Regions from separate parts of the Bacillus cereus group sp. BfR-BA-01383 genome, predicted to be linked through region 3. Evidence: riboswitches for the same ligand, from Rfam matches in the RefSeq annotation. Region 3 holds a riboswitch; each other region holds the start of a gene.

Region 1 (8,207 bases), on a different contig from region 3:
GGGCCACCAGATTTAACGATACGACCGTTCATCATAACGTGAACGAAGTCTGGAGTGATGTAGTTTAATAAACGTTGGTAATGCGTAATCATTAGGCAACCGAACTCTTCGCCGCGCATTTGGTTAATACCTTTAGATACAACTTTTAATGCATCGATATCAAGACCTGAGTCGATTTCGTCTAAGATTGCAATTTTTGGCTCAATCATCATTAATTGAAGAATCTCGTTACGTTTTTTCTCACCGCCAGAGAAACCTTCGTTTAAGTAACGTTGTGCCATTTCTGGATCCATTTCTAGGAATTCCATGTTTTTATCTAATGTACGGATAAATTTCATAAGAGAAATTTCATCGCCTTCTTCACGACGTGCGTTAATTGCAGAACGTAAGAAGTCAGCGTTTGTAACTCCGCTAATTTCACTTGGATATTGCATTGCTAGGAATAGACCTGCTTGCGCGCGCTCGTCTACTTCCATTTCTAATACATCTTCACCGTCGATGATGATGCTACCTTCTGTTACTTCATACTTTGGGTGACCCATAATCGCAGAAGATAAAGTTGATTTACCTGTTCCGTTAGGTCCCATAATTGCGTGGATTTCTCCACCTTTTACTTCAAGGTTTACACCTTTTAAAATTTCTTTGCCGTCAATTGATACGTGTAAGTCTTTAACCGTTAATGTAGAACCAGCCATCTCAATACCTCCATTAATCCTATATATACATTTTAAAAATTCCTAAAACGTTCATATTCTCATTTTATTCTCATTCTAATTTTATATCAAATAAAATGATATCGCAAACGACGAAAAAAAGTAACAATTTTTTCACAAATGTATATAAGTATTTCCTTCTCACCTTTATATGATACACCTTTCTTCTTATTTATATAAAGAAAAAAGGACTGGGAAATTACCAGTCCTTCCCTTATATTTATTCACTTACCGGGAGTACAGCACCTTTATATTCTTTATTAATAAAGTCCTGAATTTCTTTTGAATGTAGTACTTCTACTAGTTCTTTAATCTCTTTTTTCTTCTCATTACCTTTACGAACGGCAATAATATTTGCATACGGAGAGTCTGATCCTTCAATCGCAATTGCATCCTTTGTTGGATTTAATTTCGCATCAATTGCATAGTTTGAATTAATAAACAAAGCGTCGCCTTCATTATTTTCATACAGCTTCGGTGAAAGTCCAGGTTCTACATCTGTTTTAAACTTTAAGTTTTTCGGATTTTCCACAACATCTTTTACTGTCGCCTTAACAACATCTACACCATCTTTTAATTTAATAACGCCGCCTTTTTGTAATAGGGCTAGCATACGGCCACGCTCTGCTACGTTATTACTCATAATAACTGTTCCGCCATCTGGAAGGTCTTTTAAGCTTTTATACTTCTTAGAATAAATGCCCATTGGCTCTAAATGGATTTTTCCTGCATTTACAATTTTATATCCTTTTTCTTGAATTTCTTTATCCAAATATGGAATGTGCTGGAAGTAGTTCGCATCAATTTCTTTATCCGCTAACGCTTTATTCGGTAACACATAATCTTGGAACTTTTTAATCTCTAACTTAATACCTTTTTTCTCTAATATCGGCTGTGCCTTCTCTAAAATAACAGCGTGTGGCACGTTAGAAGCTCCAACAACAAGCTTATTCTCATCTTTCCCACCACAGGCAGCTAATGTAAATACAGATAGTGCTGTAACAACTGACAGTATAATCTTTTTCATATGATGTCCCCTTCTCCCCTATATTTATGTAGTTAGAAAAAAGAGCCGGCATACACCAGCCCTTCTTCAAACGATTATTCTTTTACAGGAACAACTGCCCCTTTATATTCTTTATTAATGAAATCTTCAATTTCTTTAGAATGCAGCACTTCTACAAGAGCTTTAATCTCTTTTTTATCTTTATCGCCTTTACGAACAGCTACTACGTTTGCATACGGTGAATCATTTCCTTCAATCGCAATTGCATCTTTTTCTGGGTTTAATTTCGCATCAATCGCATAGTTCGAGTTAATTAAAACTGCATCGCCTTCTTTATTGTTATACACTTGTGGTAGTAAACCAGGCTCGATATCCGTTTTGAATTTCAAGTTTTTCGGATTATCTGCAATATCTTTTGGAGTTGCTTTAACTGGATCTACTCCGTCTTTAATTTTTAAAATACCTTCTTTTTGTAAAATTGCTAAACCACGTCCATGGTCAGCAACAGAGTTACTCATAATAATTGTCGCCCCGTCTGGAAGCTCTTTTAAGCTTTTATATTTTTGAGAATACACACCAATTGGTTCTAAATGAATTTTTCCTGCTACTTCAAAATCATATTTTTTATCTTTAATTTCTTTTTCTAAATACGGAATGTGCTGGAAGTAGTTTGCATCTAATTCCTTATCCGCTAACGCTTTATTTGGCAACACGTAATCTTGGAATTTTTTCACTTCTAATTCAATTCCTTTTTTCTCAAGTAACGGTTTTGCCTTTTCTAAAATTTCAGCGTGCGGTACGTTAGAAGCACCAACAACAAGTTTATTTTCATCTTTATCTTTCGCGCCACAAGCAGCTAACCCAAAAATTGAAGTTGAAATAAGTGCCGTAAGTAATAATTTTTTCATTTGAAATGCCCTCCCGTTTTTTATTATCTTTTATCTATTCGAGTCGTTACACTATCACCAATCCATTGAATTAAAAATACAACGAGTAATACACAAATTGTTGCAACGATTGTTACATCGTTATTTCCTCGTTGGAACCCTTCTAAGTAAGCAAGTGTCCCAAGGCCACCAGCACCAACAACTCCCGCCATTGCCGTATAGCCTACTAAAGCAATTGTCGTTACCGTAATACCAGATACTAAGGCTGGTAATGATTCTGGAATTAACACTTTCAAAATAATTGTGCTTGTTTTTGCCCCCATTGCTTTTGAGGCTTCAATTACACCTTTATCAATTTCACGAAGTGCGATTTCAACCATTCTTGCATAAAATGGTGCCGCTCCGATAATTAAAGCTGGCAATGCCGCACTCGCTCCAAGAATTGTTCCAAGAAGGATTTTTGTGAATGGGATTAATAAAATAATTAAAATGATAAACGGTATAGAACGGAATATGTTTACGAACGCTCCAATCACCGTATTAATCGATTTGTTTTCCCATAAATTATCTTTCGCTGTCATGAAAAGTAACAATCCTAAAATAAGTCCTAAAACAAATGTGGCAAGAGCTGCGATTGCCGTCATATATAACGTTTCACCAGTTGCTTCTAACATTTGATTCCAATCAACATTTGTGAGTAACTTATCCATGTGCAATCACCTCCAGCTCTACTTGATCTTGATGAATTCCTTCTATCGCTTGCTGGATCGCAGTTTCCTCACCATTTAAATGAACGACTAAACTACCGTAAGAACCGTTATTCGTTTGTGCGATATTTCCTTGCAAAATGCTCACTTCTATATCACTGCGCTGCATTAATCTTTGAAGTACCGGTCTTTCTACAGCTTCACCGATAAACTGCAAGCGAATCACTTTTCCATCTGGGTATTTTTCAATTAAACTTTCAATCGTTTCATTTGTATCTTCAGAATCCGTTAACTGCTGTACAAATCGTTTCGTAATGTCCTGCTGCGGATTACGGAATACGTCAAGTACTGGACCCGTTTCTACAATCTTTCCTCTCTCCATTACGGCAACGCGATTACAAATCTTTCGAATTACATGCATCTCATGTGTAATTAGTACAATTGTTAAACCGAGACGCTTATTAATATCTAGAAGTAAATCTAAAATTTGATCCGTCGTTTCTGGGTCAAGAGCTGACGTTGCTTCATCACATAAAAGTACTTGTGGATTATTAGCTAATGCTCTTGCAATCCCGACGCGTTGCTTTTGTCCACCACTTAACTGAGATGGGTATGCGTCCCCTCTTCCCTCTAACCCAACAAGATGAATTAACTCATCAACACGTTTTCTTCTCTTCTCCTTATCAACGCCTGCAATCTCAAGTGGGAATGCGATATTTTCCCGCACAGTTCGTGACCAAAGTAAGTTGAAGTGCTGAAAAATCATTCCGATTTCTTGCCTTGCCTTCCGAAGCTCACTTCCTGTAATTGCTGAAATGACACGATTTGCAATTGTAATTTGGCCAGAAGTTGGTTTCTCTAACTGATTAAACAACCTGATTAAAGAACTTTTTCCGGCGCCACTATATCCGATAACACCAAATATCTCGCCTTTTTCTATTTTTAAATTGGCGTTATCTACAGCAGTGACATCACCGCTTTTTGCCTTATATATTTTCCTTACATTTTCTAATAAGATCATGATGTTCACCCCTTTTTTAAATAAAAAGCGCAAGCGGCTCGTTTAGAACAAGAGGACGTTGGAATCCCTGACGTAGAGGCGTTTTTTGCCTCATAGGAGGGGATGAAACGACCGACTGTTCTAGCCGCTGGAGCTAGATTTCATAAAACCTTAGATCGACTCCGCAATTTTTTATTTTTGATGCGTGTAGTCCATCGTTATAACTCCTTTTATTATTTGAATGTCCTCCACATTCAAACAACAAAAAAACCTTTCCGCTTTAGAGAAGCAGAAAGGTTTATATGCGTATATAACAACATTATCCCTCTCTCTCATCTCTCAAAGCATTTGCTTTGCAGGAATTGGCACCATTTCAACATAAGTTGACGGTTGCCGGGCTTCACAGGGCACAGTCCCTCCACCTCTCTTGATAAGAGAAATCAGATTTAATTTTCGTCTGATTTGTAATTTATGAAATTGTCTATATTTTATGAATTGAATTGTATCAACATCCACACACCATGTCAACAGAAATTTTCGCAAAAAATGAACCTTCAGAATTTTAAGCACCTACTGACATCGGTTTACATATATGGAACATCGATTCAACCAATAGCATCGTTCGATATGTTCCTAAATATTGTACACGTCCATCGTTTATTAGCATTTGCAATCGTACATTTCCGTTCACCAATTGCTCTACATCCTCTTCATCCACACAAACAATTTGTTCCGTTCCTCTTTCCTCTTTCAACAGTTCTATATAGTCTCTTGAAATTTGTAATGAATAACTCTCATCTCCAAAGCGAAAATTAACAGTTTTTTCTCCTTGTCTTAAAAGCGGTTCTAAATGATATTGACCATTAGCGTAATTTACAAATGATTGCAGCAAAGAATATAATTTCACCCTAAATCACATCCTTCATATCACTTTCTATTACATACCATTCCCTCTTACTAAAGAGCAATCCTGTTACTTTCGCTCGACAAATACTGTAACCATCCTGGTTCTCGACATATTTCCCAAGAAATATGTCGAGGCGGCAAAAACTTTGCCGCCTACTTTAATTCCGTATATAAATATTCAACCGAATGAAATGCATATATCTTCTTCATTAGTGTCCCATTTTCAAAAACAAGTAAGCACGGTACACTTTCGATCCCATACTCTTTTGCTAAATGCGGGGCATAATTTAAATCTAACATTCCAATTTTCAAATCTTCAATTGTCATCTCAACGACCGTTAACATCTTTTTTGCCAATTGGCATGTTCCACACATTGGAGTATACACATATAACACTGTTTTTTCTTCATTTTCTATTAGGGCTGTAGCTTCGGCTCCTGTCCAGTCAATCACTTCTATCATTCCTTACCGTAAATATTCTGTATAAACGTCAATGTCAGCTCCCCATAATACATTTGCTAAGTGTGAAGACGGCGCAGTTGCCACTTCTCGGTACGAGCGATCAATATAAATATGCTCTGCTTGTGGAAATTCTTTGCGAAATTGTTTCCTTAACTTTTCTCCAGCATCATCAGCATCCACTAGTACATACACTTCCTTATCAAAAAACTGATCAATGAGCTCATCCATTTTCGATAAACCAATTGTACCATTTGTACAAACAATTTCCACCGGTTCACGAATAATAGATTCAATCTTTCTTCTGTCTGATTTACCTTCTACAATAATGACTTTTTCTACATAAATCATATGTCATCACCCGATCACCATATACTATACAACCTTTAACTTAGTATATAGTATATTCGTTATTTTCATGTTGTTTCCTGTTTATTTTTGCAAAAGAAAAGCGGAGGCGACTGTTCAGCCCTGTTGGCTAAGGTTCTTTCGTACAGAAGATGCTTTTTTCTTCATAGGAAGAATCGCATCCTCAGTGAAAAAACTTTTTTCAAAAACCTTCTCCTATATAATAATTAATATATATGTGCTTTCAAATTCATTATGTAACACAAAATAAAAAGGACAGCACAAAGGCTGTCCTTTTTATTCGACTATAATTAGTCTTGGTTCGTCATTTCTGCATATTTTTCTGCAGTTAATAACTTCTCAACTTGGCTTGCATCAGAAAGTTCAACTTTAACCATCCATGCACCCTCGTATGGAGATTCGTTAACAAGTTCTGGTTGGTCACTTAATTCTTCGTTTACTGCTACAACTTTACCACTTACAGGTGCGTATAATTCAGAAACTGTTTTAACAGATTCTACGCTTCCGAATGGCTCGTCAGCTTCAATTGTTGCACCTACTTCAGGAAGTTCAACGAATACGATATCGCCTAGCTCACCTTGTGCAAAGTGAGTAATACCGATAACAACTTCATTACCTTCTGTTTTTACCCATTCGTGTTCTTCAGAGTAACGTAAATTATTTGGAATGCTCATGACTGTACCTCCAGTGAATGTATTAATTATGTAAAAATACCTTATTGGTACTTTTTCCACACACTTTCAAACTGCTCTTCGTTAAAACCAAGTGTTACACTCGTTCCATCTGTTACGATTGGACGTTTAATCAACATGCCATCAGATGCTAAAAGTTCGTACATTTCGTCTTCACTTGCATCTTTTAACTTATCTTTCAAACCAAGTTCGCGGTAACGCATTCCACTTGTATTAAAGAATTTTTTTAATGGTAATTCACTTTTTTCATGTAAATTACGTATATCTTCTTTTGACGGTGGATTTTCAACAATATGAATCATCTCATATGCTACATCGTTTGCCTCAAACCATTTCTTTGCTTTTTGACATGTGCCACACTTTGGATATGAATAAAATGTTACTGTCATAAATTCACCTACTTTTTTACTAACCTTTACCTTTATCATATAGAAAACGTTTTATTATTTCAAACGATTATTCGCTAAACTTTTACTTATTTCGTGATAAATTTTAATAATCCTGCGAATTTTTCTTATTTTTCCGCCATTTTCAAGGGAAAATAAACATATAATTTTTTTTTAGAATCTTTTCGCCAACTACACCGAACATATATCTTAAACAAACGTTTGATTAATTTTCTATTTTTCTATGTGCACCTTTGAGCTGCATCAATTCTTTCCTACCGAACATACTTCTTAAACAAACGTTTGATTAATTTCCTAGTCTCCTATGGTAGCCCTTGAGCTACATCGATTCTTTCCTACCGAACATACACCTTAAACAAACGTTTGATTAATTTCCTATTTTTCTATATCCCCCTTAAACTGCATTCCTTCTTTTTACCGAACATACTTCTTAAACAAACGTTTATTAAAAAAATAAAAAGCCTTCTACATAAAGGCTTCTCATGATCTATTCAAATAATCTGCAATTGTTTGAAATACTACGATATACATATTATGAATACTTTCTTCTGTATTTCCACCATTTGATAAACCAACTCCCCATTGTTGCCCTTCACCACTCCCAATATTCGCAAAACCTTGCGTATACATAGCATTTATATCTTTTGGTGCGCTTTTATACTCTACATTTTTTGTGATAAAAATTGAATATGATTTATCTTGTAAACCGATAAAAAATACTGGTTTCTTTAAAGATGAAAATAAATCTTTATACTGCTCTTTTGAAGCTTCTTGAAAGTGCTCCTTCATTATTAGAAATCCATCAACTTTTGCTGATTTCTTCTGTATCTCTTCTAACTTTACACTTTCAAATTTTATATTTCTAAACGTATCTCTCGGCTTTTCACCAACAACTCCAATTACTAGTGCTCTCCCGTTATATTCTAATTTCTCTCCTTCGTTATCCTTTGCACATCCAGCACTGACTAGGCATAACAATATAAAAACTAAGAAATATGATAAACGCTTCATTTAGCACCCTCCCCTTCTTTTAGTCAAGTGACAAAAACGTAAGGTGAATT
Region 2 (8,207 bases), on a different contig from region 3:
AGGTCTTACAGTAGCGGAGCGAATTATTAAAGAACATCTTGGAGAATTACATATTTCTAGTGAAGTACAGAAAGGAACGAGGGTAGAAATATTGTTTCCGAAAAAACTTGAGGATAATAGGATACAAGATTAAGAGGTGTTGTTAAAGGAGCTATCATATGAATGAAGGCTATATATTTAAAAAAGAAGAAATAAAGGCGTCAAAAATATTTTTAAGCTTATTCTTTGTTATATTTTTGGGGTACGATTTTGCTGAAAAGGCTGTTGTCCTTTTATCAGATGAAAATCTAAAACTAGCAGATGTTTTTGGAGAAGGATTAGGTGTATGGCTATATAGTTTGATGGTTGGATTATTCTTTATCGGACTTTATTTTTTGAAATGGAAAAATCCGTATGTTGTGAAGTATATTATTTTAATTGGCTATAATATATTGGATTTTATTAATAACTTCATTATTTATTACGGAAGTGATGCGGAATTTGATGGCGGTAATCTAGTAGAAGGCTTCTTTATTTTATTTGCACCAATCTTTGTGAATAAAAGATACTTTTGGTTAGTTGCCGGAATTATTGTTGGAAAATATGCACTGATGGGATTTGTTGTTCAATCCTTTATTGTTCTTATTCCAATGGCATTATGCAGTGGGTTTGTTATTATATGCTGGATTATATTTTTAAGATTCCAGTCCTATGTTCGCACACTTGAAATGATGGATAAAGAAATACAAAATGTAAAAAAACTAGCGACAGTTGGAAAAATGGCGACAGTAATTGGCTATAAAATTAGAAGACCTCTAGAGAAAATGAAAAAGCTAGTAGATAAGCAAGCAAAAAAGCATCCAGAAGATAAGATTTATAGTGATATTATGAAGCAAGAAATAGAGCGAATTTATACCATTGCTACAGAGCTAAGTGGATTTGAGAAATCTAAATCAATTGAAGCAGAAACTCATAATATAAAAGAAATTATCTCGTATGTTATCCGAGTTATGGAAAAGCCAGCAGTAGAACAAGGCGTACACATACAGGCTATTTATAGTAAAGATATCCCTTCAATTACATGCGATGAAAAACGATTGAAACAAGTATTTTTTAATTTAATAAAAAATGCTATTGAAGCAATGCCGGTTGGTGGGAATATTACTGTAAAAGTTTTGGTAGAAGATGTTATTATCATTCAAATAAAAGATGAGGGATGCGGCATTCCTAAAGATAAAATTCCAAAGCTTTATGAAGCTTTTTATACAACGAAAGAAACTGGAACAGGCTTAGGATTGGTAGTTACAGAGAAAATTATTAAAGACCACAACGGTAAGATGAGTTTTGAAAGTGAAGTTGGAGTTGGAACGACTGTTGAGATCATGTTGCCGATATGATGGTGAAATATTCAAAAAGAAATCATTTATTTGAGAGTGTTTTCTTTTTTGTAGATGGAAGTGCGGTATTATAATGATGAGATGATGTTTACACTATTGGCAAGGTGTATATAATTAAATATCCAAAATATGGATAACGTTCCGGTGAGAGTGTATAATAAAGTTGTCTGTTATTTGTTTTAATTCACTTGTAATTTTTTTGGCCTCGGTAGCGAGGTCTTTTTTTATTCCGCTATTTGCGGGCCATCTCCAAACTTTGTGGATACGAGAGAGTGATGTGGGAGTCACTGATTGAAGTTTCACTTTATATAATTTTCGAGAAAAATGATGGTACAATATATGAATGATACGAGAAGAGAGGATGAAGATTGACGTATGTACGTTACTGTAACAGAAGCAGCATATAAAAAGATTACGGATACGATTCCAAGTGAAGCGAAATATATGAAATTATTTTACGATAATGAAGGCTGTGGTTGCGTTATGAGCGGAATTATCGATTTAGTAGCTGTTTCAGAAAAAGACGAGCGTGATGTAGATGTTGAATCAAGCCTACTTAGCTTTATCGCAGATCGTACAAAGCTTGTATTTATGGATGATAAGTTAACGGTTGATTGGCATGAAGGTGGAGGGACTTTTCAGCTGAAAAGCCCGAGCCAGTTTTATAATCCAAATATGAAGTTACATGTTCGAGTGTAACAAAGAAAAGACCGCCCAAAAATATTTTTGAAGCGGTCTTCTTTAATTATATAAGATGTCACTATTGTCGTTTTTTGCTGATAAATCGATAGCCCTTGTTGAATCGCCGATATAATTTCGTTTACAAAATGAGCTACTTAATACAATGAAATGTACATGTGATTGAATTTTCTGTATAATACTCTTTGCGGAGGGGATACGCATGAGAAGATGGGGAATTGAATTATTAATTTTAAGTGTCGTTATTATTTGGGGTATTAACTATACGATTGCAAAATACGGACTTGTAGAATTTACCGCAATTGAGTTTACCGCGCTTCGAATGATGGCTGCGGCACCACTACTGTTATTACTTACATTCTTTATGGAAAAGTCGCTTTACATGGAGCGAAAAGATATACCAAGATTAATCATTGTTAGCGTTGTAGGGATTGTATTGTATCAAACGCTATTTATGGAAACTGTTAAATATACATCCGCTACAAATGCCTCTTTACTCATTTCTATTTCACCAATTTTTACAACTGTATTTGCGATTTTCTTGAAACAAGAAAAGTTTTCTTCTCGAAAGCTCATTGGTTCTATGATTGCCTTTGCCGGTGCTGCATTAGTTTTAGTAGCCGGGCATTCACTCGCTAGTTCTTTTTACGGAAATGGAATTGGACTAATTACATCGATATGTTGGGGGCTTTATCCTGTTTTAGCAGGGCCATTAATTAAAAAATATTCGGCACTTCGTGTTACAGCATGGTCGGCATTAGTTGGAGCGATTCCGCTTGTATTGTTAAGTGGGCCACATGTATTTGTCATGCCATTTCACATTACACACGGAATGACACTATTTGCCTTACTATATTCTATTTTCTTTGTAACAGTATTCGGTTTAGTGATGTGGTATGTTGGTATCCAAAAAATTGGAGCATCACATACGATGGTATATATGTATATTACACCGCTCGTAGCTGTTTTATTTGCTGCAGTATGGGCGAATGAATATGTATCGTTACAACAAATAATCGGTGGAATTATCATTTTCTTTGGTCTATGGTTTGTGAAATCAGAGAGGGTACAAGTACATTCTACTGCGGGGGAACCTATATCAAAATAGGAAAACAGATCACCTATGATCTGCTTTCCTATTTTTTTATTTTTGGTAAGAAGATGAGAAATAAGATCGCAGTAATAAGTGGGATTAAGTTTAAAAATGGAAGACGGAAGAGTGTAATAAGAATAATGCCTGGAAGAAGGACACCGAGGACAGCGTAGAAAATACTATGTTTTTTTGTGTACCAATACAATGAAAGTCCAATAAGTGCAGGGACAATGAGATGAATGAGAGCCATTAAAAAATAAGTCATTAGACGCCCCCTTTTTTGTGTACTTATTACATCATATCCGTATGTTCATAGATTGATATCACTTTTTTCATAAACGGACGAAAAATGTTTGGAAAAACGTCACAAATTATGAGGGTATGATGTTTAAAATCTTGTATAATATTATTTTATAAAAACATTTAAACAACATAAACAGCGTGTTTATGTTGTTTTTAATTTGGGTGAAATGGATTTTTAAGTAGTATGAGCTCGAAAAAAATGAGTTATACAGCTTTTGTTGGATAGATGAAAACTACTGAAGAGGAGTACAGTATGATTAGTATGTCATTAAGAGCGTTTAAAATTCAATCGTATTATTTACTAGGTATTCTGTTATTAGGCTGGATGTTAACACCGTTTTCAGCGCATTTTCTAGGTGCTGGAATTGGACTTATTGTAAGTATGTATTGTGTTTGGCTTTTAGGAAGACGGATTGAGAAGCTTGGAGATAGTCTTGTAAAGAAGACGAAAGCACCGACGCTCGGTATGTTCAATCGTTTTGCAGCTGCCATTTTGGGTGCTGTGATTATGTACGAAATTGAGCACCATATGGTTATGTGGGCATTCGCAGTAGGGATTATGGGCGGTTATTTCTTAATTGTTGTTAATTTAGGCTACTATAGTATGAAGGATGAGAAGGAATTAACGAAGAGCTAAAAAGATAAAAAGCTTCTTTTTAGATGGAATAGAGGATCCAGCGTTGGGTAGAAGCGGTTAGATCCTTTTTTAGCCCCATGTGGTGTAAAACCAGAGGGATGTAGTGAGTAGGAATATAATTTATGTGTTCGAAGCTGTGATTTGCATGTGGGTAAAGTAAAGAATATATAGAAAGAAGCTTACGTTTTTCACGTAAGCTTCTTTTTTATGTAAGTGTGTGTAACCGTTAAGCCGCATTGGGTTTTGTCGGTGAGTACGCGAAACTTTACGGTTACACGACACTTATTCATATGAGTAAAGGGTTATTCCATCAGAAACTTTTATTATTAAGCGATTGGGCCGCCTAAGTTAATAATATCGTCAGAAACGCTATCAAACTTTTTGAAGTTTTCTTTGAATTCGTTTGCAAGTTCAATTGCTTTTGCTTTGTAAGCAGCTTTATCAGCCCAAGTTTGTTCAGGCATTAACACTTCGTCAGGTACGCCTGGTACGTGAAGTGGAACTTCAAGACCGAAGATGTCATGTTTAGCTGTTTCAGCTTTTGCAAGTTCGCCGCTTAGCGCTGCTTGAATCATTGCACGAGTGTAACCTAAGTTCATACGCTTACCAATGCCGTATTCGCCACCAGTCCAGCCAGTGTTTACTAAGAATACTTTCGCATCATGTTTCTCGATTTTTTCACCAAGCATTTCAGCATAGCGAGATGCATCAAGTGGTAAGAATGGTGAACCGAAGCAAGTTGAGAATGTAGCTTGCGGAGATGTAACACCGCGCTCTGTTCCTGCTAATTTACTAGTGTAACCACTTAAGAAGTGGTACATAGCTTGCTCTTTTGATAACTTACTGATTGGAGGCAATACGCCAGATGCATCAGCAGTTAAGAAAATAATTGTATTTGGATGTCCTGCAACACTTGGTAGTACGATATTGTCAATCGCATGCATAGGGTATGCAGCACGTGTATTTTCTGTTAAAGTAGTATCGTTATAGTCAGCGATACGTGTTTGGTCATTAATGACAACGTTTTCTAAAACTGAACCGAATTTGATTGCATCGAAGATTTGTGGTTCTTTCTCATGAGAAAGGTTTACACATTTCGCATAGCAACCGCCTTCAATATTGAATACGCCGTTATCAGACCAGCCATGCTCATCATCACCGATTAATTTACGGTTTGGATCAGCAGATAATGTTGTTTTACCTGTTCCAGATAAACCGAAGAATAGTGCTACGTCGCCTTCTTCACCTACGTTTGCAGAGCAATGCATAGAAAGAATATCTTGTTCAGGTAGTAAGAAGTTCATGATAGAGAAGATTGATTTTTTCATTTCACCAGCGTATTCTGTACCACCGATCAGTACGATACGTTTTTCGAATGAAACCATAATGAATGCTTCAGAATTTGTACCGTCAATTGCTGGATCTGCTTTAAAGTTCGGTGCAGAAACAATTGTAAATTCTGATTCATGATTTGTTAATTCTTCTTCAGTTGGACGAATAAATAATTGGTGTACGAACAAATTATGCCATGCGTATTCGTTAACAACTTGAATTGGTAGGCGATAGTTACGGTCAGCGCCAGCAAATCCTTTGAAGACGAATAACTCTTCTTTTTCCTTTAAGTATTCTAAAACTTTCGTATATAATTTATTAAAATGTTCTTCAGAAATCGGTTGGTTCACTGCACCCCAAGCAATTTTGTCAGCAACCGATGCTTCTTTCACAATAAATTTATCTTTAGGAGAACGTCCTGTGTATTTTCCTGTTGAAGCAGAAACTGCACCAGTAGAAGTTAATTTCCCTTCATTTCGCATTAATACTTTTTCCACTAATTGCGGAACACTTAATTGAATCTGTGCATTGCTTCCGTTCAATAATTCATGTAAACCAATTTGGACATTCACAGTACTCATATTTATATACCATCCTTTTCATTTAATGAAATATTTCTCTCGTAATCCCTAGCAAGAGTATAACACAATTATATAAATAATGTATACTATTTATTTATTTTTGTTTGTGTGAATGTATTATTTCCTTATTTATATTTCATTCTATACTTATGGAGAAAAACTTTTAGGAAAATGTGAATATTAATTGACAAATGAATATCATTTCTTTAGTATAGGTTGGGACGGATACTCTCTTATCCCGAGCTGGCGGAGGGACAGGCCCGATGAAGCCCAGCAACCTCACTTGTAGTGGTAAATACAGGTGAATAGGTGCTAAAACCTGTGCGAGGCTAATGGTCTCGAACGATAAGAGCAAAGGGCAAAAAGCAGTATGCAAGTAGCAAATTAAACCTTTCCTCTATGTTAAGTGGGAAAGGTTTTTCTGTATGCTTGTGTGGGAGAATAAATGTATGTCGCAGTTTGTGGCAAATTAAGGATGAGTTCCGTACAATATATACAATTACTGTAGGGAGGTTTACCACATGACAAAAAAACGTCATCTGTTCACATCTGAGTCTGTAACTGAAGGACATCCAGATAAAATTTGTGACCAAATTTCTGATTCAATTTTAGATGCGATCTTATCAAAGGACGCAAATGCACGTGTAGCTTGTGAAACAACTGTAACAACTGGTTTAGTATTGGTAGCGGGGGAAATTACGACTTCTACTTATGTAGATATTCCGAAAATCGTTCGTGAAACAATTCAAGGCATTGGTTACACACGCGCAAAATATGGATTCGATGCAGAAACTTGTGCAGTTTTAACATCTATCGATGAGCAATCTGCTGACATCGCTATGGGTGTTGACCAAGCGCTAGAAGCACGCGAAGGTCTAATGACTGACGCTGAGATTGAGGCAATTGGTGCGGGAGACCAAGGTTTAATGTTTGGCTTCGCATGTAATGAAACACAAGAATTAATGCCACTTCCAATCTCGCTTGCTCACAAATTAGCTCGCCGTTTAACTGAAGTACGTAAAGATGACACATTATCATACTTACGTCCGGATGGAAAAACGCAAGTTACAGTTGAGTATGATGAAAATGGTAAACCTGTACGTGTGGATACAATTGTAATTTCTACACAACATCATCCAGATGTTACATGGGAAGAAATCGATCGCGATTTAAAAGAACATGTAATTAAAGCTGTAGTTCCAGCTGAATTAATGGATGGAGAAACGAAATTCTTCATTAACCCAACTGGTCGCTTCGTAATTGGTGGACCTCAAGGTGATGCTGGTTTAACAGGACGTAAAATCATCGTTGATACTTACGGTGGATACGCTCGCCACGGTGGCGGTGCATTCTCTGGTAAAGATGCAACAAAAGTTGACCGTTCTGCAGCATATGCAGCTCGTTATGTTGCGAAAAACATCGTAGCAGCTGGTCTTGCTGATAAAGCAGAAGTACAACTTGCATACGCAATCGGCGTAGCACAACCAGTATCAATTTCAGTTGATACATTTGGCACTGGTAAAGTATCTGAAGACGTACTAGTAGAACTAGTTCGTAACAACTTCGATCTTCGCCCAGCTGGTATTATTAAAATGCTAGACTTACGTCGCCCAATTTACAAACAAACAGCAGCTTACGGCCACTTCGGACGTACTGATGTAGATCTTTCATGGGAACGTACAGACAAAGCTGCAGCTTTAAAAGAGCAAGCTGGTCTATAATATATGAAGAAAAGCTTTGCGCGGTGAGCGCAAAGCTTTTTTTATTTTGTTTTACTTATGATTTGAATGCATGAGCTACAATATACTTTTTCATATTTGTCATGCCACTTGCCGGAAATCGCATATGAATCCACGCTTTCTCATACGTTGATATTTCCTTTTCGCATGATTTGCAAACTATCGGTTTCTCCTGGAACATATGTAATTACCCTTTCATTTGGCGTGCTTTGCCCGCGCAAAATGCACTGCTCAGTAAAAATAACGTTGCAAATATAATGCTCACTAATGTAGCGTATGGAATTGCGCCTTTTAAAGAAAAGCCGACAGTGATGGAAGCGATAAATAAGAGGATGAATGTTGTTGTTAATTTTTTGTACAGTTCCATAACATGTAAACCTCCTTATTTAGAAATAGAACGTTTAAAAATAAAATTTACTACATAGGCAAGTAAGAGAGGAATTAATG
Region 3 (7,380 bases):
TTTTTAAAGACCATCGCATTAATACATATAAACTTCCATACAGAAGTAAAGGCTCTAGTATTACCAAATATGGGTTTTGCTTTCCTAATTCTTTAAATACAAACATAATTAATAGCGGTATGATAACAGCTAAAATTCCAATCCATCCAAGTATGTAGGCTTCCCCAATTAACAATACTAATAAGACAATTCCGGCTAGTATATAACTTTGTATAGTAGTTAATTGCAATACAGGTGTCCCATACCATTTATTCATAAACATTAATAACACTAATAATAAAATAGGAACCATTACTATTACATAAATAATTCCAAACTCTACTAATTTACTTTTAAAAGAAGACATTCTAAACGCGACAATTGTTCCAATAATTGTAATGATTAAGATGATAGGATAACCAATTAACTGTACATTCGTTAACGTAAACTGCTGATTTGGACTTCCAAATAAAACATTTGTAAGTAACCAATATCCACCAATACCAATTACCATTGCAAGAATACTTTTTATACTCCCGCCCTTATCTTTCTCCATCTCTTTCGCCAATTCTTCCGCATATGCTTTTGGCGAATCACCAAATATATCCTTTACCGTCTTTCCCTCTTGCTCCCCTTCTATTAAATGCAATTCTGCATCTTCTAGAAAGGCATCCACATCTTCTTCTTTAATCCCTTTTGTTATTAAATACACTTTCGTATCGATTAAAAACTTTCCGCCTTCTTTAGAAATCTTCATTATAACCCCTCCCTTATTCTACCGTTTCTCTTCTATTCGCCTTCATCATAATTTCAACGAAGATTAAAATAAATAAACTTCCGTATAAACATATAATTTGAAATAACATTGGCATAAGATCTTCGGATGTAAATGTTTGAAACACTAACATAATAGAAAGAGGAATAATTAAATATAAGTTTTTAAACCATCCTTCAAAATATATATTTATAGCTACTGTGATGATAAAGATCCCTCCAGCTAACATATAACTTTGCACTTGGGTAAATGTAACCATCTTTGTAGAATATATTACATTTAATATCGTAACCGCTCCTAATAAAAACATTGGAGCGCTCATGACTAAAGACCACATAGAAAACCATGTTTTTGTAAAGCTTGTTACAAAGGTCTTTTTACGGAGCAAAAAATTAGGGCCTATAACAGCTAACATTAATGTGAAACTATAACCAATACACTGAATAAGTGAAAGCTGTAAAATCCCATTATTCACTACTAAGATAGAAGCAATAATCCAAAACGTAACGATATTCATTACTGTAAAACCGATTTGCTTCCACGTTTCTTGTCTATCCTTTTCCATCACTTTTACAAGTTCATGTGCATATTCTTTCGGTGAGCTTCCAAAAATGTCTGCTACACTTTTCCCGTCACTCTCGCCCTCAATTAAATGGAGTTCTGCATCTTCTAAAAAATTATGAACATCACTTTCTTTCACACCCTTTGCCGTCAAAAATAATCTCATATCTAATAAAAACTTACGCGCTTCATTTGATAGCATTATTTTCTTCTCCCCTTTCCTTCAAGTAGACGCTCTACACTACTTTGCATCGCTTCCCAGCGACCCATAAATTCATCCAGTGCATCTTCTCCCTTATCTGTTAACGTATAATACTTCCGTTTTGGACCAGATGGAGACTCCTTCATTACACTTGTTATTAATCCTTCTTTTTGCATTCGTATTAATAACGGATAAATACTTCCTTCACTTGCCATTGTAAAACCATACTTCGCTAACTTTTCACTCATTTCATAACCGTATATTTCACCTTCAGAGATAATAGCAAGTAAGCATCCTTCTAAAATCCCTTTCAGCATTTGACTTGTCGACATAATTCAAATCCTCCCACTATCTTGTTTTGCAAGATAGCCAGTTATGTTTTTTCCAAATGTTTGCAGGATTTTTATGATTCTTCCTCTAAATAGAGCAATAAGAGAATTTTTATATAAAGGAGTGTTTTTCACCATGGTTACAAATCGAGTTGTCTTTTTAACAGGTGCTGCGAGTGGTATTGGTTATGAAATGGGAAATGCTTTTGCAAAAGAAGGCGCAAAAGTTATTATTAGTGATCGTCTTGAAGAGCGTGCGAAAGAAGCTGCTGAACAATTACAAAAAGAAGGCTTTCAAGCGATCGGTTTAAAATGTGATGTTACATCTGAAGAAGAAATTACAGCAGCAATTTCTCAAGCAGTTACTCACTTCGGTTCATTAGACATATTAATTAATAACGCTGGAATGCAACACGTTTCACCAATTGAAGATTTTCCAACTGAAAAGTTCGAGCTGCTAATTAAAATTATGCAAATCGCTCCGTTTATCGCAATTAAGCATGCCTTTCCGATTATGAAAAAACAAAAGTATGGCCGGATTATTAACGTCGCTTCGATTAACGGTCTTGTTGGATTTGCAGGGAAATCCGCCTACAATAGCGCAAAACATGGCGTAATTGGATTAACAAAAGTTGCGGCTTTAGAAGGTGCTATCCACGGAATTACTGTTAATGCCCTTTGTCCTGGTTATGTCGATACCCCTCTTGTACGTAATCAACTAGAGGATTTAGCCACTACACGAAATGTACCACTTGAAAATGTTTTAGAAGATATCATTTATCCACTTGTACCCCAAAAGCGCTTATTACAAGTACAAGAAATTGCTGATTATGCTATGTTTTTAGCGAGTGAAAAAGCAAAAGGAATAACGGGTCAAGCTGTCGTTATCGATGGTGGTTATACTGCTCAATAAAAATAAAGTTTGCTCACGAAGAGCAAACTTTATTTTTTATCACGAGGATCGTCATACTTTGGTAATTGCTGTGGCAGTTTTTCTATTGCAACAATTACCCCATCTAATTTACTTTCAATACGATGGAGTAAATATAGTGTTACAACAATAGGAAATCCCACATTACCTATCATCCTGATCCACTCTTCCATCCCTCTCTCCTCCTTTCATTATATAAATAAGGGAAAAGAACACATTTAGGCACAAAAAAACAAGCTATTATGTATTAGCTTGTTTTTCAAATAATGATACAATTTCTCGTTTGTAATCTCCGCATATAATACCTTTCTCAGTAATAATCCCTGTAATTAATTCATTCGGCGTTACATCAAATGCAGGATTATAAACATTAGTTCCAATTGGGGCTACTTGTTTCCCAAAGATTTTCGTAACTTCTGTTTCATCTCTTTCTTCAATAATAATTTCAGCGCCTGTTTGTTTCGTAATATCAAATGTAGATAACGGAGCTGCAACGTAAAATGGGATATCGAAATACTTTGCTAATATAGCTAAATTCATTGTTCCGATTTTATTTGCCGTATCTCCATTTGCGACAATTCGATCTGCTCCTACGATAATCGCATCAATTTCTTTCGTACGGATTGCATGAGCTGCCGTATTATCTGTAATAAGTGTGACCTCAATGTCCGCTTGCTTCAACTCCCAAGTCGTTAAACGTCCACCTTGTAAAACGGGTCTCGTTTCACACGCGTATGCATGTAAACGCACACCTTTCTCTTTTCCGATATAAAAAGGGGCTAATGCAGTACCGTATCGTGCAGTTGCAATACTTCCAGCGTTACAGATTGTTAAAATGTTATCACCGTCTGCAAAACATGTTAACGCATGTTCTCCAATACTCCGGCACACCTCTTCATCTTCCTGCTGAATGCAAAGCGCTTCCGCTTCTAATATTTTTCGCGCTTCTTTTATTGTAGTAATCTCTCGAATAGATTCTCTCATGCGATCAATTGCCCAAAATAAATTCACTGCCGTCGGACGTGATGTCCCTAAATAATTACAATCTCTATTAAACTTCTTTTGAAATTCCTCAATATGTACAGTATTATATTTTTTTGCTGCCAGTGCCAAACCAAATGCTGCTACAATTCCAATTGCAGGTGCTCCGCGTACTTCTAGCATTACAATACTTTTCCAAACCTCTTCAATAGTCGTTAACGTTTTGTATTCTGTGCTATGCGGCAACTTTGTTTGATTTAATACCGCAATTGTATCACCTTTCCAACTTACAGATCTCGGCACAGTAACAATCGTACTCATGCTTTTATGCCCCCTGAAACTGTTTGTTGAAATAATGTTCGAAACAGTTGAATATCAGCACTCTTAGATTCATATTTTATTAGTTCTTTTCCTAAGTTTAGAGCTTGTTTCTTAGCTTGAATTCTTTTTTCTTTATTTGCTATTTCATCTAAATCAGCTACATGAGCTAAACCAATTGTTCTTCGAATTAATTCACATCCTGCAAATCCTACAGCATCAGTAAAGATATTTTGCAAAATAATTGGTAACCACTGTTTTTCTTTCGTATATACTTCTACACCTTCTACAATCCATAATTTCGTAAAAGTTTCTACAAAATAACTCCATGTCTTCTCTATATGGAAAAATAGCACCCTTCTCTGTTCTTCTTCTCTAGATAAAGCATTTAATAATAGATTTGCAATAAATTGACCGATGTCAAATCCAAATGGACCGTACGTTGCAAATTCTGGATCAATCACTTTCGTTTCAGAAGGCGATGAAAAAATACTACCAGTATGTAAATCCCCATGAATAAGCGTTTCTTTTCTCGTTAAAAATTTATATTTATATTGCGCTACTTTTAGTTTTAAAGTTTTATCACTCCAAAGTTCATCAACAGCTAGTTGTAAATCTGGTTCATAATCGTTCGTATCGTAATGCCCAAACGGATCTGTAAACACTAAATCTTCTGTAATTTTACAAAGGTCTGGATTTACAAATGTACCTTCTAGTACCCTTTTCTCTTCTGACTGCAGACCGAAATCTGAAGTATAAAATAAAACATTTGCTAGAAAACGACCGATATGCTGAGATAAAAGTGGATAATCCTCTCCGTCTATTAATCCTCTTCTTGTAATTGTTAGTCTTGATAAGTCTTCTATTACCGTCACTGCCAACTTCTCATCATGACTGTATACTTCCGGAACGTATTCTGGCACATACTTCGCAAAAATTTGCAGTGCCTTACTTTCAATCGTTGCTCTTTTTATAGACAATGGCCAGCTCTCACCAACTACTTTCGCATATGGAAGTGCTTGTTTTATTATAATTGCCTTCACTCCATCATCTAATTTGAACACGTAATTTAAATTTCCATCTCCAATTTCATGGCAAACTACATTTGCTGCCTTTTCAAAATAGCCACGTTCTTTCGCATATTGTACAGCTGTTACTTCTGTTAATGAATAATATCCCATCGTCTTCTCCCCCTTTTTTAATTCAGAGGTTTTTCTGACGCAGAAAAACCTCTTTCCACAAAGAAAGAGGTTTGAAGTTAATCTTCTCCCCTCTTATCTGCCAGAAAGTATACTTTCTGCTGGAATTAGCACCGTGCCTTTTGGCGTAAATACACGCCCCATTTCACAATGGTATTACGGTCGGTTGCTGGGCTTCATCGGGCCAAATCCCTCCACCTGCTCTTGATAAGAGTTGTATAATTTTTTGAATTTTTAACTTTATGTTGAAGACTATACCAAGAATAAAAATCACTTGTCAACATTTTATTTGTATAATTCTGGACGACGATCTTCAAAAACTGGAATCCCTTTACGAACCTCTTGAATTTTCTCGAATTTAAGCTCGCCAAACAAAATCGATTCCTCTTCATTTGCCTCTACCACAACTTCACCCCAAGGGTCGACAATTAAAGAATGACCTGCAAATTCATTATTTGGGTCCTTCCCTGCCCTATTACAGGCAACAACATAACACTGATTTTCAACTGCTCTCGCTTGCAAAAGCAAGCGCCAATGTGCTAAACGAACTAATGGCCATTCTGCTACAACAAATAAAACTTTTGCACCTTTAGCAGTATGAACACGCATCCACTCCGGAAAACGAATATCATAACAAATTGTGCCAGCACACTCTACATCATCTAGCTTAAATTCACCTGTCTCATTACCCGCTACTAAATATTTATGTTCATCCATCAGCTGAAATAAATGCACTTTACTATATTCATTGACTAGATCTCCTTCCTTGTTTACAACATACATTGTATTTGTAACACCTTGCTCTGTTTGCTTTGCTATCGAGCCACCAACAATATGTACACCATATTGCTTCGACCATTCTTTCAACTTTTCTTTCGTTTCTAATCCATTCCTATCTGCAATTTCAGAAAGTCTCGTTAAATCATATCCTGTTGTCCATAGTTCTGGTAAAACAATAACATCTGGTCTTTCCTTCATCGCTTCACTAATTTTAGTTTTAGCGTTCTCAATATTTTTTTCTACATCTCCAAAGACAATATCCATTTGAATACATGCGACTTTCATTTTGTCAGCCCCATTCTTATTTTTTTCTTTACAAAATACTGGAAAGATTATATCATTTGTCACTAGAATTGTAACAACTTTCAAAAGAGGTGGAAAGTATGAAATTATTTCAACCTTCTGAGATAGTAACATCATTGCCAACACAATTTTTTGCTTCACTTGTTGCAAAAGTTAACAAAGTCGTTGCAGCTGGTCACGATGTTATTAATCTAGGTCAAGGTAATCCAGATCAACCAACACCACAGCATATCGTAAAAGCTTTACAAGATGCTGCCGAAAAGACCATTCATCATAAATATCCGCCATTTCGCGGACATGAAAGTTTAAAAGAAGCTGTGGCAACATTCTATCTACGTGAATATGATGTAGTAGTAAATCCAAAAACTGAAGTTGCTATTTTGTTTGGTGGAAAGGCTGGATTAGTAGAATTACCAATTTGTTTTACAAACCCTGGTGATACTATTCTCGTTCCAGATCCAGGCTATCCAGATTATTTATCCGGAGTTGCTTTAGCAAAGGCACACTTTGAAACAATGCCGCTTATTGCAGAAAATAATTTTTTACCGGATTATACAAAAATTGATGACTCTATTGCGGAGAGCGCAAAGTTAATGTTTTTAAACTATCCAAACAATCCTACTGGCGCTACTGCATCAAAAGATTTTTTTGATGCAACCATTCATTTTGCTAATAAACATAATATATTAGTTGTTCATGATTTTGCTTACGGTGCTATCGGGTTTGATGGTCAAAGACCCGTTAGTTTCTTGCAAGCAGATGGCGCTAAAGATACAGGAATTGAAATTTACACATTATCAAAAACTTTCAATATGGCTGGGTGGCGTATTGCTTTTGCAGTCGGGAATGAAAGTGTCATCGAAACAATTAACCTATTGCAAGATCATATGTATGTTAGTATTTTTGGTGCAGTTCAAGACGCAGCCCGCGAAGCACTATTAAGTTCACAGTCTTGTGTAACAGATCTTGTAAATAGTTACGAATCTAGGAGAAATGCTCTTATTTCAGCTTGTCACTCAATT

What was found. Region 3 has a riboswitch for S-adenosylmethionine ahead of mtnK (S-methyl-5-thioribose kinase). Riboswitches for the same ligand answer to the same signal wherever they lie in the genome.
Positions count from the first base shown of each region.
Region 1: another riboswitch for S-adenosylmethionine. It lies ahead of MR065_RS18150 (methionine ABC transporter ATP-binding protein); the one in region 3 lies ahead of mtnK (S-methyl-5-thioribose kinase).
Region 2: another riboswitch for S-adenosylmethionine. It lies ahead of metK (methionine adenosyltransferase); the one in region 3 lies ahead of mtnK (S-methyl-5-thioribose kinase).

Region 1 is NZ_JAKUFP010000021.1:21,894-30,100, reverse strand. Features, by position in the region: gene sufC (Fe-S cluster assembly ATPase SufC) at 1-695, opposite strand, end outside; gene metQ (methionine ABC transporter substrate-binding lipoprotein MetQ) at 934-1,740, opposite strand; gene metQ (methionine ABC transporter substrate-binding lipoprotein MetQ) at 1,815-2,627, opposite strand; gene MR065_RS18155 (methionine ABC transporter permease) at 2,651-3,316, opposite strand; gene MR065_RS18150 (methionine ABC transporter ATP-binding protein) at 3,309-4,334, opposite strand; SAM riboswitch class I at 4,643-4,750, opposite strand; gene MR065_RS18145 (hypothetical protein) at 4,876-5,220, opposite strand; gene MR065_RS18140 (thioredoxin family protein) at 5,373-5,681, opposite strand; gene MR065_RS18135 (toprim domain-containing protein) at 5,685-6,029, opposite strand; gene gcvH (glycine cleavage system protein GcvH) at 6,338-6,721, opposite strand; gene MR065_RS18125 (arsenate reductase family protein) at 6,763-7,128, opposite strand; gene MR065_RS18120 (hypothetical protein) at 7,627-8,157, opposite strand.
Region 2 is NZ_JAKUFP010000002.1:84,109-92,315, forward strand. Features, by position in the region: gene MR065_RS02645 (ATP-binding protein) at 1-133, shown strand, start outside; gene MR065_RS02650 (ATP-binding protein) at 159-1,376, shown strand; gene MR065_RS02655 (iron-sulfur cluster biosynthesis family protein) at 1,752-2,075, shown strand; gene MR065_RS02660 (DMT family transporter) at 2,278-3,183, shown strand; gene MR065_RS02665 (hypothetical protein) at 3,212-3,433, opposite strand; gene MR065_RS02670 (ATP synthase subunit I) at 3,725-4,108, shown strand; gene pckA (phosphoenolpyruvate carboxykinase (ATP)) at 4,435-6,021, opposite strand; SAM riboswitch class I at 6,252-6,373, shown strand; gene metK (methionine adenosyltransferase) at 6,543-7,742, shown strand; gene MR065_RS02685 (hypothetical protein) at 7,948-8,127, opposite strand.
Region 3 is NZ_JAKUFP010000001.1:96,276-103,655, forward strand. Features, by position in the region: gene MR065_RS00535 (DUF1129 domain-containing protein) at 1-736, opposite strand, end outside; gene MR065_RS00540 (DUF1129 domain-containing protein) at 750-1,517, opposite strand; gene MR065_RS00545 (PadR family transcriptional regulator) at 1,517-1,849, opposite strand; gene MR065_RS00550 (3-hydroxybutyrate dehydrogenase) at 1,983-2,759, shown strand; gene MR065_RS00555 (YvrJ family protein) at 2,789-2,950, opposite strand; gene mtnA (S-methyl-5-thioribose-1-phosphate isomerase) at 3,018-4,079, opposite strand; gene mtnK (S-methyl-5-thioribose kinase) at 4,076-5,257, opposite strand; SAM riboswitch class I at 5,348-5,489, opposite strand; gene MR065_RS00570 (carbon-nitrogen family hydrolase) at 5,561-6,424, opposite strand; gene MR065_RS00575 (pyridoxal phosphate-dependent aminotransferase) at 6,439-7,380, shown strand, end outside.